2 regions of the Exiguobacterium sp. UBA7533 genome follow, and region 1 is predicted to be linked to the other one. Evidence: riboswitches for the same ligand, from Rfam matches in the RefSeq annotation. Region 1 holds a riboswitch; the other holds the start of a gene.
The links. A riboswitch is a leader RNA that binds a small molecule or an ion and turns the genes downstream of it on or off. The one in region 1 is predicted to bind lysine.

Region 1 (8,309 bases):
ATAAATGATAACGGATTCATTTTTAAAAAAGATGATGGAAAAGGAGTGAAATGCACATGAAAGAGAGCCGTGATCCACGACCAAAACGGTCACGTGACCGTATTACGATGGAATTGTTTCGTTTACTGAAGACAAACAGCTTTTCGAGCATCACCGTCAAGATGCTGACGGATGGGGCGGGTGTGAACCGCTCGACCTTTTATGCGCACTACACAGATAAATATGATTTGCTTGACCAAATCGTTGAGGAACAGATGATGGCGCTCGAACAAGCGATTCGGATTACAGGTACAGGCACCGTATTTCCGACAGTCGAACAGGTCAGTCGTTATTTTGCTCGTTTGTTCATTCACATTGAAGAAAACGAATTGTTTTACCAGACGATGCTCGTTCAAGGTCCTATCAAAACGTTCATCTCACGTTTTCTTGATACGTTGAAAGAAAATTATCGCCTCGTCTTTCGATCCCAAGTCGCAGAAGATGCGACTTTCGTCGATCGGGATTTGTTACTGAACTATGTCATTGGTGGACAGTTAGGATTATTGATTTCCTGGTTGCGAAACGGTCGGCCATATTCATCCGCATATATGGCGGAGCAATTGAGCCGGATGATCGTCTTTGGAACGGTTGAAAGCATCGGTTTTCCGAAAGAAACGGAATAAGGTCATAGAAAGAGACACTCCCGCTAGGAAGTGTCTCTTATTCAAGCTTGTCGGAAGGCAAGTTCCTTCGTATAAATCGTACTTCGGTTTCGTCCGCTTTCTTTTGAGTAATACAACGCTTTATCTGCTTTTTGTAATGCTTCTAAAGACGTATGGGAACCACTAGAATGTGCAATCCCAAGCGAAATCGTGATTTGCAGATCAGGTACGTCTGCCGTCGGGAACAGGTTGCGTGCGACCGTCATCCGAGCCAACTCTGCGATTTTTTGAGCTTCTTTAGCTGTAGTGCTTGGTAAAATGATCAAAAACTCTTCACCACCGTATCGTCCGACGAGGTCATCCGGTCGTGTTAAGGAAGCGAGTGTCATGCCGAGTTGACGTAGGACATCATCCCCGGCGTCATGACCATATGTATCATTGACGTGCTTGAAGAAGTCGATATCAATCAAGACAAGTGAATACCCTTGATCCGTTGAACCGACAAGTGACAGTGAATCATCGAGACGGCGCCGATTGGCAAGTCCGGTCAAAGCATCCGTCATCGCTAGTTTTTGTTGATACTGAATGTTTTCGAAGTGACGGCGTAATTCCGTCAGCAGTCGAAAAGCAACAAAGCCAGCCAATAGATTAAAGAAGATATAAGCGATTGAAATTTTAAAGAATGTCGACCAGCTGTTTGTTAGGATATAGATGGCAGGTAACGAATAGAGAACACCAATTGACACCAATAATTGAAAATGGCGCGTCGAGACATGAACGAATCGACGTACGATTCCGATCGTCGTAATGATTAAGACTATAATCAGTGTGGACAGATAAAAACCCTCCATTTGATCGACGGGTGTCAAAAAGTAACGTGTCCCGATGATCATTATACCGGCGACGATGGCGCTCGGGAAACCACCGAATAGCATAGCGATCGCGACTGGGATGATTCGTAAATCCACACGGGCGACATCAATCTGAATGCCATTGAATATCAACAAAACTGCAATCAGACCACAGACACTTCCCAATATGAGGCGTGTACTCCAGCTGGAATTCAGCGAAATACGTGGTCGATTCCGAAATGGTAAGAATAAGAGAGTAATCGTCGTGAACAGTAGACAAAAGTTAATGATGAATTGATTCATGATGGACAACAAATCCTCCCAACTCCCCCAGCTAACAGATTTCCATATATATACTCCAGTATACTCATCTAGGTAACGGTTAGACAGAGGTAAATGTTTAGATAAAACATAAAAAACGGTAGAAAATCTACCGTTTTTTATGAAGACGAAGTGAGCGTATCCTCATCCATCGTCAGTAAAATCTTATCGAAGACACGAATCATCGTTTCCAGTTCTTCTTCTGTTAAAGTTCCGAAGCGATCTTGTAAATAGTTTCTTCGGACGACCTCGAGTTCCCGAAAAGCACGCTCTCCGTCATCCGTCAAAGCGAGGACAATCGAGCGACGATCTTCCGTCGAACGCGTCCGTGTGACATATCCTTGTTTATAGAGCTTATCCGTTAAAGCAGTGACTTGACTCGTCGCCAGCTCAAATTGTTCCGCAAGAAGTGTCGGACGCTGGGGACCGTTTTCTGAAAGACTCCGTAAGATGAAAAATTCGCTTCGGGTTGCTGTTCCTTCAAATAGTCGATTAAGTTCACGTCGCAGGGTACGAAGAATGACACGCATTTGTTCCTCGAGTCGGTAAGTCAGCAAATCACGTTCCTGTGGCATGCAAGCAGCATCCTTTCTCTCAGTGGACTTCTATCATTTAGTGTACTAAACATATCGGATTTTTACCATCTACTACCCCAGATTCAAAAAAGGCAATTGACAATTTCGTGGCGGTTTGTGTAATATGGCGTAGTAATAACTAATTTAATTCAGTTCTCACTCAACCAGTGGGATGGAGGTTGCAGTTCTTAAGAGTACGGTTACGGATGTCGTCAAGCGACAAATGAAGTGACCTGAAAGGAAGAATTGCCGAAATCAATCATCGCTTTGAAGATGATCGATTGGGATTAGATCGAATAGGTCTAATACTGTCACAAGTCGGGTATCACTTACTTGTGGAGAGCTATCTTTCACGACGGTAGAATGAGGCGCATTCATTTTATTATGTTGCGTTCTCATCTTCCATCTGGAAGATGAGGGCGCTTTTTGTTTTTTCATTCAAAAAGTGTCCTCTCAAAAAATCTAAACAGAGAGAAGCGAACGAAATGAACAAACTAGATGTGAAACAAACAACAGATTCGACAGCCGAAGGATTAAAACGTGGATTACAAGCCCGTCATATGTCGATGATCGCCATCGGTGGGGCAATCGGAACAGGACTTTTCATCGCGTCCGGTGCTTCCGTTGCAGCAGCAGGACCAGGTGGTGCACTCCTATCGTATGCAATCGTTGGTCTGATGGTCTACTTCTTAATGACAAGTCTTGGCGAAATGGCGGCGTATATGCCTGTCGCCGGATCCTTCTCGACATACGGGACAAAATTCGTCGATCCCTCATTCGGCTTTGCCCTCGGCTGGAACTACTGGTACAACTGGGCAGTCACGATCGCAGTTGAGCTCGTTGCAGCACAAATCGTTATGACGTATTGGTTCCCGGACGTTCCTGGATTTTACTTCAGTGCCTTATTCCTTTTACTCATGATCGGCTTGAACTACTTCTCCGTTAAAGGTTTTGGGGAAGCGGAGTATTGGTTCGCCATGATTAAAGTCGTCACTGTCATCGTCTTCTTAGTCGTCGGTGTTGCGATGATTTTCGGTGTCTTTACATCGGAGCCACCAGTTGGCTTTAAAAACTTTGCTCTCGGGGATGCGCCGTTCGTCGGTGGTATTCCTGCCGTCATCGGAATCATCCTCGTTGCTGGATTCAGTTTCCAAGGAACAGAACTAGTCGGAATTGCCGCAGGTGAATCGGAAAATCCGAAAAAAAACGTTCCAAAAGCAGTCAAACAAGTCTTCTGGCGCATTTTACTCTTCTACATCCTTGCGATTTTCGTCATCGGGATGCTCATTCCGTATACGAGCCCGAACTTGGTTTCCAATGACATCACGGACATTGCCGTTAGTCCGTTTACGCTCGTCTTTGAAAAAGCAGGTCTTGCGTTCTCGGCAGCACTCATGAACGCCGTCATCTTGACATCTGTTCTATCTGCCGGTAACTCAGGTATGTATGCTTCCACACGGATGCTGTATACACTTGCTCGTCAAGGAGATGCACCAAAGTTCTTTGCAAAAGTGTCGAAAAATGGGGTACCGCGTAACGCCTTGCTTGCAACAGGAGCAATCGGTGCGCTCTGTTTCTTAACATCGATGTTTGGTGGACAAGTCTACCTGTGGTTACTCAATGCTTCAGGTATGACAGGATTCATCGCATGGCTCGGAATTGCGATCAGTCACTATCGTTTCCGTAAAGGATTCCTTGCACAAGGTCATTCGTTGAAAGATTTACCTTACGTTGCACCAGCGTTCCCGTTCGGTCCGCTGTTTGCATTCGGTCTTTGTTTCCTTGTCATCGTTGGTCAAAACTATGCAGCATTCCTTGCTGATCAAATTGATTGGGTCGGGATTGCCGCGACATATGTCGGAATTCCGTTGTTCCTTGCCTTCTGGTTAGGACACAAATTCAAAAACCGGACGTCGATTGTTCGTTACGAAGAGATGGACTTCCCAGAACATCCACGTCAATCGTAATCAACTAGCCGCCTTCTATTTATAGAAGGTGGTTTTTTGTTCCTAAAAAAGAAAACGTTTTCTAAAATATAGTTTTGAAAAAGTATAAAAAAGGAATCAATGAATACATATTTGAGAATAGGAATTTTGAAAAAGAGAGGGAGGGAGATACATGACTACATCTGAATTATTTTTTACATTAGGTTCTGCAGCATTTTTCATGTTGCTCGTTGCCTACATATCGTACCGGTTGACGCGCGGGAAAACACAAGGTGTTGATGAGTACTTCTTAGCAGGTCGAGGGCTAAGTGGCGTTTTCATTGCCGGATCGCTACTGCTGACGAATTTGTCGGCAGAACAGTTGATTGGACTAAATGGACAATCTTTCATGGGAAACATGTCGAGTATGGCGTGGGAAGTCACGGCGGGATTTGCTGCCATCATCATGGCGATTTATCTACTCCCGAAGTTTCTCGGGCTTGGTATCTCGACGTTACCGGAATACTTAAGTCACCGGTATGATGAGACGGTTCGTCGGATGACAGTCTTACTCTTTTTACTCGGATATATGTGCGTCACGATTCCTTCGATGCTTTATTCGGGTGGGATTGCTGTCTTGCAGCTATTCGATGTTCCGGAACTATTTGGTCTTAGTTATACGCAATCTCTTTGGTTAGTCGTCTGGGTCGTCGGGATCATCGGAGCAATTTATGCGATTTTTGGAGGACTACGTGCGGTGGCTGTCTCGGATACCTTGAACGGGATTGGGCTCGTCTTCGTCGGATTCTTAGTTCCGGTACTCGGCTTTATCACACTGGGTGATGGGAATTTACTTCAAGGGATGAAGACGATTGCGACTGTGCAACCGGAGAAGCTGAACGCAATCGGAAGCTCAACCGATGCCGTTCCGTTCTTCTCGATTTTCACGGGTATCCTATTTGCGAACTTATTTTATTGGTCACTCAATCAATATGTCATTCAACGTGTGCTCGGGGCAAAAGATTTGAAGGAAGGACAGAAGGGCGTCCTCATGACAGGATTCTTAAAGTTATTAGTTCCAATCTTCATGCTGATTCCTGGGATCATTGCCTATCACTTGTATGGGAACACACTAACAAGCGGTGATTTATCATATCCTCGACTCATTACGGAGTTACTGCCGGTCTCGCTGATGGGATTTTTCTTAGCTGTCTTACTCGGAGCCGTCTTCAGTTCGTTTAACTCGTTGCTAAATAGTATTGCAACACTTTTCGTCCTCGATATCTATCAGCCGGTGTTTGCGAAAGAGGCGAGTGATGAACATTTGATTCGTGTCAGTAAATGGTTCGGAACGATCGTTGCTTTAATATCTTTCGTCATCGCACCATTCTTGATGTACGCGCCGGACGGCTTATGGAGTTTGATCCGGCAATTCACAGGATTTTTCAACATTCCGATTCTCGTCATCGTATTAATGGGAATTTTCATGAAACGAATTCCGGCAATTGCGGCGAAAATCGTCATCGTCTTTCACGTGTTCGCGTATTACTTATTCGTCTTCGGTTTCAAACAACTGTTCGGCTGGGATCATGGCATTAGCTATATTCATGGGTACGGTATTCTACTCGTGATTGAAGTGCTGTTCATGATGTTCATGGGATATCGTTACCCGGTCGTCCAGTCAAGAAAGGTCAATCGACGACAGTCTGTCGAGCTCACTCCATGGAAGTTCGCGATTCCGGTCTCAATCTTATTATGCACATCCATCATTTGGACGTACGTCTTGTTTTCAAAAATCGGACTGGCTTCGACAGCAGGCATCGTATCGATTTGGTTCTGGCCGATTACGTTAGGACTTGTCATGGCAACGATCGTATTATGGCGTGTGTCGCTAAACGCTTGGGAAGCGAAGTATCGGACCTATCTCGAAGAAGAGTACCGTCAAGCCGAATAATCCTCTCGCAGAAGGCATGACATATCGGGTAAGATGAAAGAAAAACAGGAGGCGATCTTCGTGAATTACTGGTACCACTTTAAGCGTGCCTTCTTACCGATCGCATTATTGCTTGTGACGCTTGCCTTGTACCAAATGATTTATCGTTTGAATAACATCTTGTACTCGCTTGGAGGACTTCTTCTTGTCTTCGCAGCAATTTACTTCGTCATGCGTCGCCTAAAAACGAACCCAGAGGATTGAATGAGCAGGAAAGTCGAGTCCATTCTCTGAACGCGGTAAAATAGAGACATACAGAGGAGGGGAAGATAGATGGCAAAAGCAATATTTGCAGGTGGTTGTTTCTGGTGCATGGTCAAGCCATTCCATAAATATGATGGGGTAGAGCAGGTCATTTCAGGATATACCGGTGGTCATACAGAGAACCCAACTTATAAAGAGGTCTGTTCGGAAACGACAGGTCACTTGGAGGCGGTTGAAGTCACGTACGATCCGTCCGTCATTACGTACGAAGAATTACTCGATATCTTCTGGCGTCAAATCGATCCGACAGACGGGGGCGGTCAATTCAATGACCGTGGTGAATCATATCAGCCGGCCATTTTTTATGTCGATGAAGCGCAGCGTGAAGCAGCTGAACGTTCGAAAGCAGAGCTTGACGCATCAGGACGTTTCTCGCGTCCGGTCGCGGTAGAAATTCGTCCGGAAAAGCCGTTTTGGCCAGCAGAAGAATATCACCAAGATTATTATAAAAAGAACCCATTCCGCTACCAGATGTATAGCGTCGGCTCCGGTCGTGCGAAATTCATTAAGGAAGCGTGGAAGGATCATGGTAAGGAAAAAGAATTAAAGGAGCGTCTGACACCGATTCAGTATAAAGTCACACAAGAGAACGGGACAGAACCCGCTTTTCGTAACGAATACTGGGATGAAGAACGTCCAGGTCTTTATGTCGATATCGTCGATGGTACACCACTCTTCACATCAAAAGATAAATTCCAGTCAAACTGTGGTTGGCCGAGCTTCGCTAAACCGATCTCAGAAGACAAGATGGAAGTCGAACTCGACACGAGTCATGGGATGACGCGGACGGAAGTACGTTCTGCGAATGCAGATAGTCATCTTGGTCACATTTTCGATGATGGTCCGACAGAGCTTGGTGGTCTACGCTATTGTATCAACTCAGCAGCGTTACGATTTATTCCGGTAGAAGAGCTTGATTCGGCAGGATACGGGGAATATAAAAAACATTTCGAGTAACATGTAGGGAGCAGTCAAACGATTTCGTTTTGACTGCTCTTTTTTTCAAATGGAAAGGAGAGGATCAGATGTTTCAGCCCGTGTATGAAGAGATTCGACAGATGACGATTGCAAAGGTACTTGATTTCTATGATCATGAAATCCGTCAGCTCGATGAGAAAGCACGTCAGGAAAAGTACGACAAGATGAGTTTGAGTCCATTTCGTTTTTTTCGGGGGAGTTCGCATCTTTTTTATTACGATGTGACCCGGATTCCGCTTGGTTTTGACACACCTCGTGATAAGCCAACTTGGATCCAAGGTGATCTTCACTTTGAGAACTTCGGTGTCCATGGCAATGCAAAAGGAGAAATCATCTACGACGTCAACGACTTTGATGAAGGATACTTAGGATCGTATTTATACGATTTGATTCGCATGGCAGTCTCTGTGCGATTATTCGCTGAAGAGGCAGGATATGATTCAGTCCCTGCAATTCGTAATTATGTTCTTGAATACTTACATGATTTAAAAAAGTATGCACTTGGAAAAGATCCAAGTGATGTTTGTTTTACACGGGATAATACAAAAGGACCAATCAAGAAGTTAATCAAAAAAGCAGAAAAAAAACGTGAAGAATTAATGGGGGAGCGAACAGAACTGGTAGATGGCGTGAGACGATTTTGTACACTCCCGGATATGGAAGTAGTAGATGATGCGACACGAGCAGCAATTGAGTCTGCCTGGCCTTCCTACATCGAGACAATCGACACCGAGGATCGCCGTGAGGAATCGTTCTATACG
Region 2 (8,309 bases), on a different contig from region 1:
TGATGACCGGATAAGGTTTTTCTTTAATATGAACAGGCAGAGCGGCACGCCCACGGACGACACCGTCTCCATAGCCGACTGGTAAGATGGCAATCCGCATCGGTTCTGTACTCGTAAAGTTCGTCCCGTACCCAACGTGTTCACCCGGTCCGATTTCGCGAATTTCAACGACCTCCGTCGTCATCCGGAGCGAAGGAACGAGCCAGTCCATCTTTTCAATCGGTGAATAGCCGAATAAGAAGATTCCAGGGCGGACATAATTACAAAATGCGAGACGCGGATCGTGTTTGACGATCGTCGCACTGTTTTCCGAGTGCATATACGTAAACGTATGGCGCTTTCGTAACACATCGGCAATGGCGACGAAACGTTCGACTTGTCCATCGTGATCCGCATCCGGCTCATCGGCAAGCGGAAAATGTGTATATAAACCTGTTAAAGCGAGCGAATCTGCTTGCGCAAGCGCAAGAACAGCTTCCGCCTCTTGAAGCGAACTGACACCAAAACGATTCATCCCGACGTTGATCTTCAAATGTAACTCGATTCCTTGCAGCTGTTTACTGTTTAGGGCGAGCCATTCTAGCGATGAGACACCGAGTGCAATTCCGAAACGTCGTGCTGTTTCAAAATCCTCCGTCGGATTCATCACCAGTACATAACTGTCTGAAAAATTCGTTTTGATTTCAATGGCTTCATACAACTCGGCGACAGCAAAGTGCTGAACATCAGACGCCGTCAGCGTTTCGACCATCTCGAGCATGCCTAAGTTGTACGCATTGTTCTTGACCACGGCAAAAATATGTTTACGTGATCGAGCGAAGACCGATGCGACGTTCTGTCGCACCGCCTTCCGATCGATCGTGACGAGTGTACGCGTCGTCATTCTGCGACAGCTGGTGTCACATACGTCAACCAATCCGCATATTGCGGCAATTGACCTGTGACGGCTTGACGGTAAAGATCGAGCAACTCATCTGCGACGTTCCGTGTTCCGCCGTTGATGGAGATATGATCGATTTCACCGACACTCGTGATTTCAGCAGCTGTTCCTGTTAAGAAAATCTCATCTGCGACATATAACTCATCGCGTCCGATGTGACGTTCGACGACAGGATAGCCTTGATCTTGTGCCAAACGGATGATGACTTGGCGTGTGATACCGTCGAGTACTGAACAATCAAGTGACGGTGTATGAATCGTTCCGTTTTTAAGAAGGAAAAGATTCGCAACACTCGCTTCACTAACGTTTCCGTTCATGTCGAGCGCGATTGCTTCATCAAATCCATCACGGATGGCTTCACCTTTTAAGAGTTGTGAGTTCATATAGTTGGCAGCCGCTTTCGCTTGCATCGGCATCATCGTTGATGAGACGCGGCGGTATGATGCGACTTTGGCACGGATGCCAGCACCTTTATCGAAGTATTCCCCAAGCTCCCAGCAAGAGATACCGACATGAACTGTCGTATCTTTCGCCATCAATGCTTGCCATGGCGTACCGAGGAACACGAATGGACGGATATAACAAGATTCGAATCCGTTTTTCGCAACTAGATCAATCGTCGCCTGGACGAGTTCATCAACCGTATACGGAATTGTGACGTGGTAATAGGCGCAACTACGGAAAAGACGTTCAATATGTTCCTTCAATTGGAAAATCGCCGGTCCGTCCGGTGTCGCGTAGGCACGAATTCCTTCAAAGAATCCACTACCATAGTGAATCGCATGTGACATGACGCTCGTGTTCGCATCTTTCGGATCATGAAAGACTCCATCTAACCAAATTACTTCTCCATACTGTGTATCCACTGCCATGTGTTTTCCTCCTCTTCGACGTCAATCAGAGTGAACGTAAATCATCCACCAATTGCGTCTTCTCTTCTGTTTTCGCATCTTTCTGTTTGATGACACGTGCAGGTGTTCCGGCAACGACGCTTCCAGCAGGTACGTCTTCTGTGACGACACTACCGGCAGCGACGACGGCATCTTTACCGACTTTGACGCCTTCGAGAATGACTGCATTCGCACCAATCAAGACACCGTCTTCAATGATGACAGGTGTTTTTGAAGGTGGTTCGAGGACACCCGCGACCACGGCACCTGCGCCAACATGAACGTTTTTCCCGATCGTCCCACGTGCACCGACGACAGCGTTCATATCAATCATTGTACCATCTCCGATCGATGCACCGATATTGATGATCGCACCCATCATAACGACCGCGTTGTCACCAATGACGACATGATCACGAATCCATGAACCTGGTTCGATTCGCGCATTCAAATGACGTGTATCAAGCATAGGTACCGCACTGTTGCGACGGTCATACTCCACATGAACATCCGTGATGCGATCTGAATACTTTTCTAAGAAAGTAGCCGCAAGTCCTGCATCTGCGAAGAAAATTTTTGATTCATCTGATCCGAACGCTGTAGCACCTTCGATCGTCAAGCCCGCCAAATCGCCGTTGACATAAAGTTTTACCGGTGTTTGTTTTTTTGCATCTTTAATGAATTTAGCAATTTCGTAAGCATCAGTGAGTAACATGTGAATCCTCCTGTGTGTAGAGCGTCTCTAACGTATAGAGTCCCGCTGTTTTTTGAATGAGTGCTTCAGCTGCTTTGATCGCACCAGAAGCAAATACTTTTTTCGATAGCGCTGTATGTTTGATTTCAATCAACTCGTCGACACCTGCGAATAAGACTTCGTGTTCTCCGAAGATCGTTCCACCGCGCATCGCATGCATCCCGATCTCGTTCGTCTCCCGCTTTTGCCGCGTCTGTGACCGGTCATACACAGGTGTGACGTCACGTGCCGTCTGAATCGTTTGCAGTAACAACTCGGCCGTCCCACTTGGAGCATCGACTTTTTGATTATGATGTTTCTCAAGCAATTCGATGTCATACGCCCCTGCCAGTGGCACCAGTGTCTTCAGTAGTTGCTGCACCATTGCGATACCATACGACATGTTATACGACTGGAAGATCGGAATTTCTTTTGCAGCGTTCTTGATGGACGCAAGCTCCGCTTCAGAAAAACCAGTCGTCGCGATAACGAGTGGCGTCTTTGTCGCCAGCCCGTATGCGAGTAGATCCGGTAGCAAACTCGGATGCGAGAAGTCGATGATCGCATCGACCGTTTCTGACATCTCCGTCAGCTCGGCATATGAAGCGATTGTATCGGATGACTTCGTCCGGTCAACGATCGCAACGACACTTTGCGCTGCTAGTTCGACGACGTATTGTCCTGTCGCCCCATAACCGTGTAACGCGAGTCTCATCGAACCACTCCTTTGTAAGCACGCATTGTTTCAAGTAAATGGGCATGACCCACTTCCGATTGACGGACGAGTGGCAAGCGCGGTGCACCGACAGCAAAGCCAAGTTCTTCAAGCGATGCTTTAACTGGAATCGGATTGACGTCACTGAACAAAGCACCGATGACTGGTAACAAGTCTGCCTGAATCCGGCGGGCCGTGGCGAGATCTTGCGCGAGTAACGCTTCAGCAAGTGCTTGTGTCTCTGCTGGATACGGATTTGAAAGAACCGAGATAACCCCCTGTGCCCCCCATGCCATGTAAGGTAGGATTTGATCATCATTTCCACAGAAGACCGCGAAGTCTTCCGGAATCGCCGCCATCAGTTCACCCATGAAGCTGACGTCTCCACTCGCTTCTTTAAACGCCTGGATCCGAGGATGACGTGCCAATGTCACCGCTGTTTCGACGGCAATCGCAACACCAGTCCGTGACGGGACGTTGTACAGCATGATTGGTAATTGTGTAGCATCAGCAACTGCCGTGAAGTGTGCGATGAGACCAGCTTGTGATGTTTTATTGTAATAAGGCGTCACAAGCATCGCTGCGTCCGCACCGAGGCGTTCTGCGAGTAATGTTTTCTCGATCGTTACTGCCGTGTTGTTCGAACCCGTTCCTGCAATGATGGGTACTCGTCCTGCCGTGACCTGAACGGCAGTCGTCAGTAGTTGTTCGAATTCCGTATTCGTCAATGTCGAGCCTTCTCCTGTCGTCCCTCCGACGACAAGTGCCTGAATCCCTGCTGCGAGTTGTTGCTCGATCAAGCGTTCGAATACATGTAAATCCAACTCGCCTGCTTCATTAAATGGTGTGACGAGTGCTGTACCTGCTCCTTTGAACATGAAGAACTCCTCCTTTTTTATGAATGAATCGACTGTTCGATCGCTTGGCGTGCAACTTGTACGGCGTTCGACGCAGCACCTTTTCGGATGTTGTCAGCTACACACCAAAGATGGAACGTGTTCGCGAGACTATCATCTTGTCGAATCCGACCGACGTAGACGTCGTCCGTCCCACTCGCATCGAGTGGCATCGGATAGCGTGTATTCGCGACATCATCGACGAGGACGACGCCGGGTGCGTTTTTAAGTGCTTCACGGATTGTTGCAACCGTCGTCGGTTGTGTAAACGTGACATTGATTGCAACCGAGTGAGAGTTCGTGACCGGAACCCGGACACACGTCGCACTGACAGGCAATGCTGGAAGATTGAAGATTTTTCGTGTTTCATCAATCATCTTCTGTTCCTCTTTCGTATAGCCGTTCTCAAGGAACACATCGATATGCGGCAAGATGTTATCGTGAATCGGATGCGGATAATTGACAGGTTCTTCTCCGCGCGCCCCACGCGCCAAGTCCTCGATCCCTTTTTGACCAGAACCCGATACTGCCTGATACGTCGTGTAATTGATCCGTTCGAATCCCAGTGACTGGAGCGGTGCTAAGGCGACGACGGATTGAATCGTCGAACAGTTCGGATTCGCGATTAAGCGATCCATCGCTTGAATTGCTTGTGGATTAACTTCTGGTACGACGAGTGGAATCGTCTCCTGCATCCGGAAGGCACTTGAGTTATCGACGACGAGTGTTCCATTTTCAGCTAGTAAAGGGGCATATTGTTCACTGATCGTTCCGCCCGCTGCGAACAGCGCGACATCGATACCGTCTTCCGTAATGTTCGGTGTCAACGCTTGAATCGTGATGTCTTCTCCTTTGAACTGTACCGTGTTCCCTGCTGAACGAGCAGAAGCATAGGCGGATAAGCGGCTGACCGGGAAATCCAGTTCTGCGAGTACTTGTAACATTTTTTGACCGACGGCGCCGGTTGCTCCAATGACGGCTACATGATACATGCTGTTTTCCTCCTTATAACTCGAACGCGTTTGCAATCGCTGCAACCGTCCGTTCAATATCTGCTTGTGCAATCGTATACGAGATGCTGATTTCTGATGTCGTGACTTGATAGAACGGGATGTTCTCTGCTCGGAAGATCGCGAACAACTTTGAGGCAACACCTGTCGCATCCCGCATCCCGATTCCGACGACAGACAACTTCGCGTGCTGATCGTGGCGATCGACCTTGACTGTCGTGAAGCGATCCATAATATCTTTCAATGCTTCGTCGAGGAACTCTTCCTCGTCGAGTGGACAAGAGAACGATAAGAAGATGTCACTGTCGAACGTCGTTTGACTGATCATGTCGATATTGACGTGACGGTTCGATAAGAGTTCGAAGATATCGGCTACTGCTGCATTCGTTTGCGGTACGTGTTTGATTGATACCGTCAAGACGTTCTTCGTGACACTGACACTCGTCACCGCTTTTTGTTCCATTGTTTCCGTCGCTTCCATGATCCATGTTCCCCTTTTCGATTCAAGTGTTTTCCCGACGAAGATGTGTACGCCGTATTTTTTTCCTAGTTCGACACTTCGCATTTCCATGACCTTCGACCCGAGGGCGCTCATTTCCATCATCTCATCATACGAGATATGTGGAATCGGTTGAGCGGCGGCATGGATTCGCGGATCAGCTGTATAGACACCGTCGACATCGGTATAGATTTCGCACCGTTTATCAAGGACTGCCGCAAGGGCAACTGCCGTTGTATCCGACCCACCTCGTCCGAGTGTCGTCACGTCACCAAGTTCGTTGACACCTTGGAATCCGGCGACGATGACGACATCGTACGTTTCGAGTTTTTGTCGTAACAGATCTCCATCGATCTGTTTGATCTTACTTTTCGTATGCACGCCCATCGTGCTGATTCCTGCTTGAGCGCCTGTTTGCGATAACGCTTTGACACCGAGCGAGTTGAGGGCGATGCTGAGTAATGAAATCGTCTGTTCTTCTCCGATGGCAAGCAGTCGATCGAGTTCTCTTCGCTCGGGGCGATCCGTGATGGCTTGCGCCTGAGCGATCAAAGAATCTGTCATCTTGCCCATCGCCGAAACGACGACGACGAGTTTTTCACCTTCGGCTGCGCGACTCTTCAAATAATTCGCAATAGACTGAATCTGTTCGACAGTCGCAACCGAGCTTCCACCAAATTTAAGTACAGTTGTCACAATCCTATCTCCTTTGTCCCGATACAGAAAAAAACGACGGGCCGGTAGGAGCGTTCCTACGGCCCGTCGTTATCACGATCGGACAAACGAAGACAAAGTCATTCGTTCTTTTACGTAAGATAGCGCTCCGAAACATCGGTTTCGGCAGTACAACGGATCTTAACCGTTGTACCAGCAAATAAGAAGAAGCATCTTCTCGTTCACTTCGGCGGACTTCCCCTTTCACATCATTCAGCATGCTTGCCTTCAAGAATGATGCTACTCATGTCATCCGCGCCTCTATCTGTCGGTTGTTAGTTACAGTTATAGCAGACATCTTTTGTTAAATCCAGTCATTTGACTGATTTTTTTCAAAATTCGTCAATTCGCAAGATGCTGTTTCGCGAGTTCGAGTTGCTCCGAAACGGCAGCAAACCCTGTACCGCCGTAGCTTGTCCGGCGTGCCACTGCTTGAACCGGATCGAGGAGCGGATAGACGTCTTCTGTGATATCAGGATGGAACGTTTGATACGTCTCGAGATTCAAGTCCTTCAGGAAACAACCGTTCTGCACACAGTAAAGGACGGCTTTCCCTACGATTTCATGCGCTTCCCGGAACGGTATGCCTTTCGTTACAAGGTAGTCGGCGAGTTCCGTTGCATTCGAGAAGTCTTGCATTGTCGCCTTCTTGAGCGCTTCGGTCTTAAACGTCGCGGATTCAATCATTCCGGTGAAGATTTGAACGGACTTGAGAACGGTATCTGCTGTATCGAAGACCCCTTCCTTATCCTCTTGCATGTCTTTGTTGTAAGCGAGTGGTAATGCCTTCATCGTCGTCAAGAAGCCCATCAGGTTGCCGTAGACGCGACCTGTTTTTCCACGAATCAATTCAGCAAAATCAGGGTTTTTCTTTTGTGGCATCATGCTTGAGCCTGTCGAGAAGGCGTCAGACAACTCGATGAAGCCGAATTCTTGCGACGCCCAGATGATGATTTCTTCACAAAAACGTGAGAGATGCATCATGACGGTCGAGGCGATTCCGAGATATTCAATGACAAAGTCGCGGTCGGAGACAGCATCGAGACTGTTCGGATAGACCGACTCAAAACCGAGCAACTCGGCAGAACGGAAACGGTCGATCGGGAACGTGGTCCCCGCGAGCGCGCCTGCCCCGAGTGGTGATTTCCGAATTCGTTTTTGATTGTCCGTCAACCGTTCGACATCACGTTCGAACATCCAGAAATAAGCGAGCAAGTGATGCGCAAGCGAGATTGGTTGTGCCCGTTGCAAATGCGTATACCCCGGCATAACCGTCTCGATATGTTGCTCAGCTTGTTCCGTAATGACCGATTGGAGCTCGCGTAATGCCGTCGTCAACGCTTCGACATGCTGCTCCATCCATAGATGTAAATCGGTTGCGACTTGATCGTTTCGGCTCCGTGCCGTATGCAGTTTCCCTGCAACTGGACCGATCTGTTCCGTCAACAAACGCTCAAGATTCATATGAATGTCTTCGTCCGCTAATGTGTAGGAATGGTCCTTTAACGTCGCTTCGAGTTGCTTTAATCCTTGCTGGATTTGTGTCCACTCATCTTGAGCGAGAATCCCTTGTTCAAATAACATCTGTGCATGTGCGAGACTGCCTTTCAAATCAACGCTTGCTAATTTTTGATCGAACGTGATTGATGCTCCGAAGGCTTCCGCTTGAGCGGAAGCACTTTCCGTAAAACGTCCACCCCAGAGTTTGGTCATTTCGTTACACCCGCCTGACGATGTACACTCGCATGCGTTGAAACGGCAAGACCGTGTAATTTGATGAAGCCTTTTGCTGCTTCATGATCGAATGCATCTTCTTTCGTGTACGTCGCAAGTTTCTCATCATAAAGCGAGACAGCCGACTGACGACCTGTAACAGTTGCATTTCCTTTGAACAGTTTAACGCGAACTTCTC

Region 2: another riboswitch for lysine. It lies ahead of B2U10_RS12410 (aspartate kinase); the one in region 1 lies ahead of B2U10_RS04395 (amino acid permease).

Annotation. Positions count from the first base shown of each region.
Region 1 covers NZ_DLMP01000002.1:49,351-57,659, forward strand. The annotation lists gene B2U10_RS04380 (TetR/AcrR family transcriptional regulator) at 57-662, shown strand; gene B2U10_RS04385 (diguanylate cyclase) at 704-1,795, opposite strand; gene B2U10_RS04390 (MarR family winged helix-turn-helix transcriptional regulator) at 1,933-2,388, opposite strand; lysine riboswitch at 2,554-2,742, shown strand; gene B2U10_RS04395 (amino acid permease) at 2,874-4,355, shown strand; gene B2U10_RS04400 (solute:sodium symporter family transporter) at 4,507-6,267, shown strand; gene B2U10_RS04405 (hypothetical protein) at 6,328-6,510, shown strand; gene msrA (peptide-methionine (S)-S-oxide reductase MsrA) at 6,580-7,527, shown strand; gene B2U10_RS04415 (DUF2252 domain-containing protein) at 7,596-8,309, shown strand, end outside.
Region 2 covers NZ_DLMP01000011.1:169,516-177,824, forward strand. The annotation lists gene alr (alanine racemase) at 1-883, opposite strand, end outside; gene B2U10_RS12385 (branched-chain amino acid transaminase) at 880-1,812, opposite strand; gene dapD (2,3,4,5-tetrahydropyridine-2,6-dicarboxylate N-acetyltransferase) at 1,838-2,545, opposite strand; gene dapB (4-hydroxy-tetrahydrodipicolinate reductase) at 2,532-3,278, opposite strand; gene dapA (4-hydroxy-tetrahydrodipicolinate synthase) at 3,275-4,156, opposite strand; gene B2U10_RS12405 (aspartate-semialdehyde dehydrogenase) at 4,174-5,166, opposite strand; gene B2U10_RS12410 (aspartate kinase) at 5,180-6,379, opposite strand; lysine riboswitch at 6,492-6,669, opposite strand; gene argH (argininosuccinate lyase) at 6,740-8,110, opposite strand; gene B2U10_RS12420 (argininosuccinate synthase) at 8,107-8,309, opposite strand, start outside.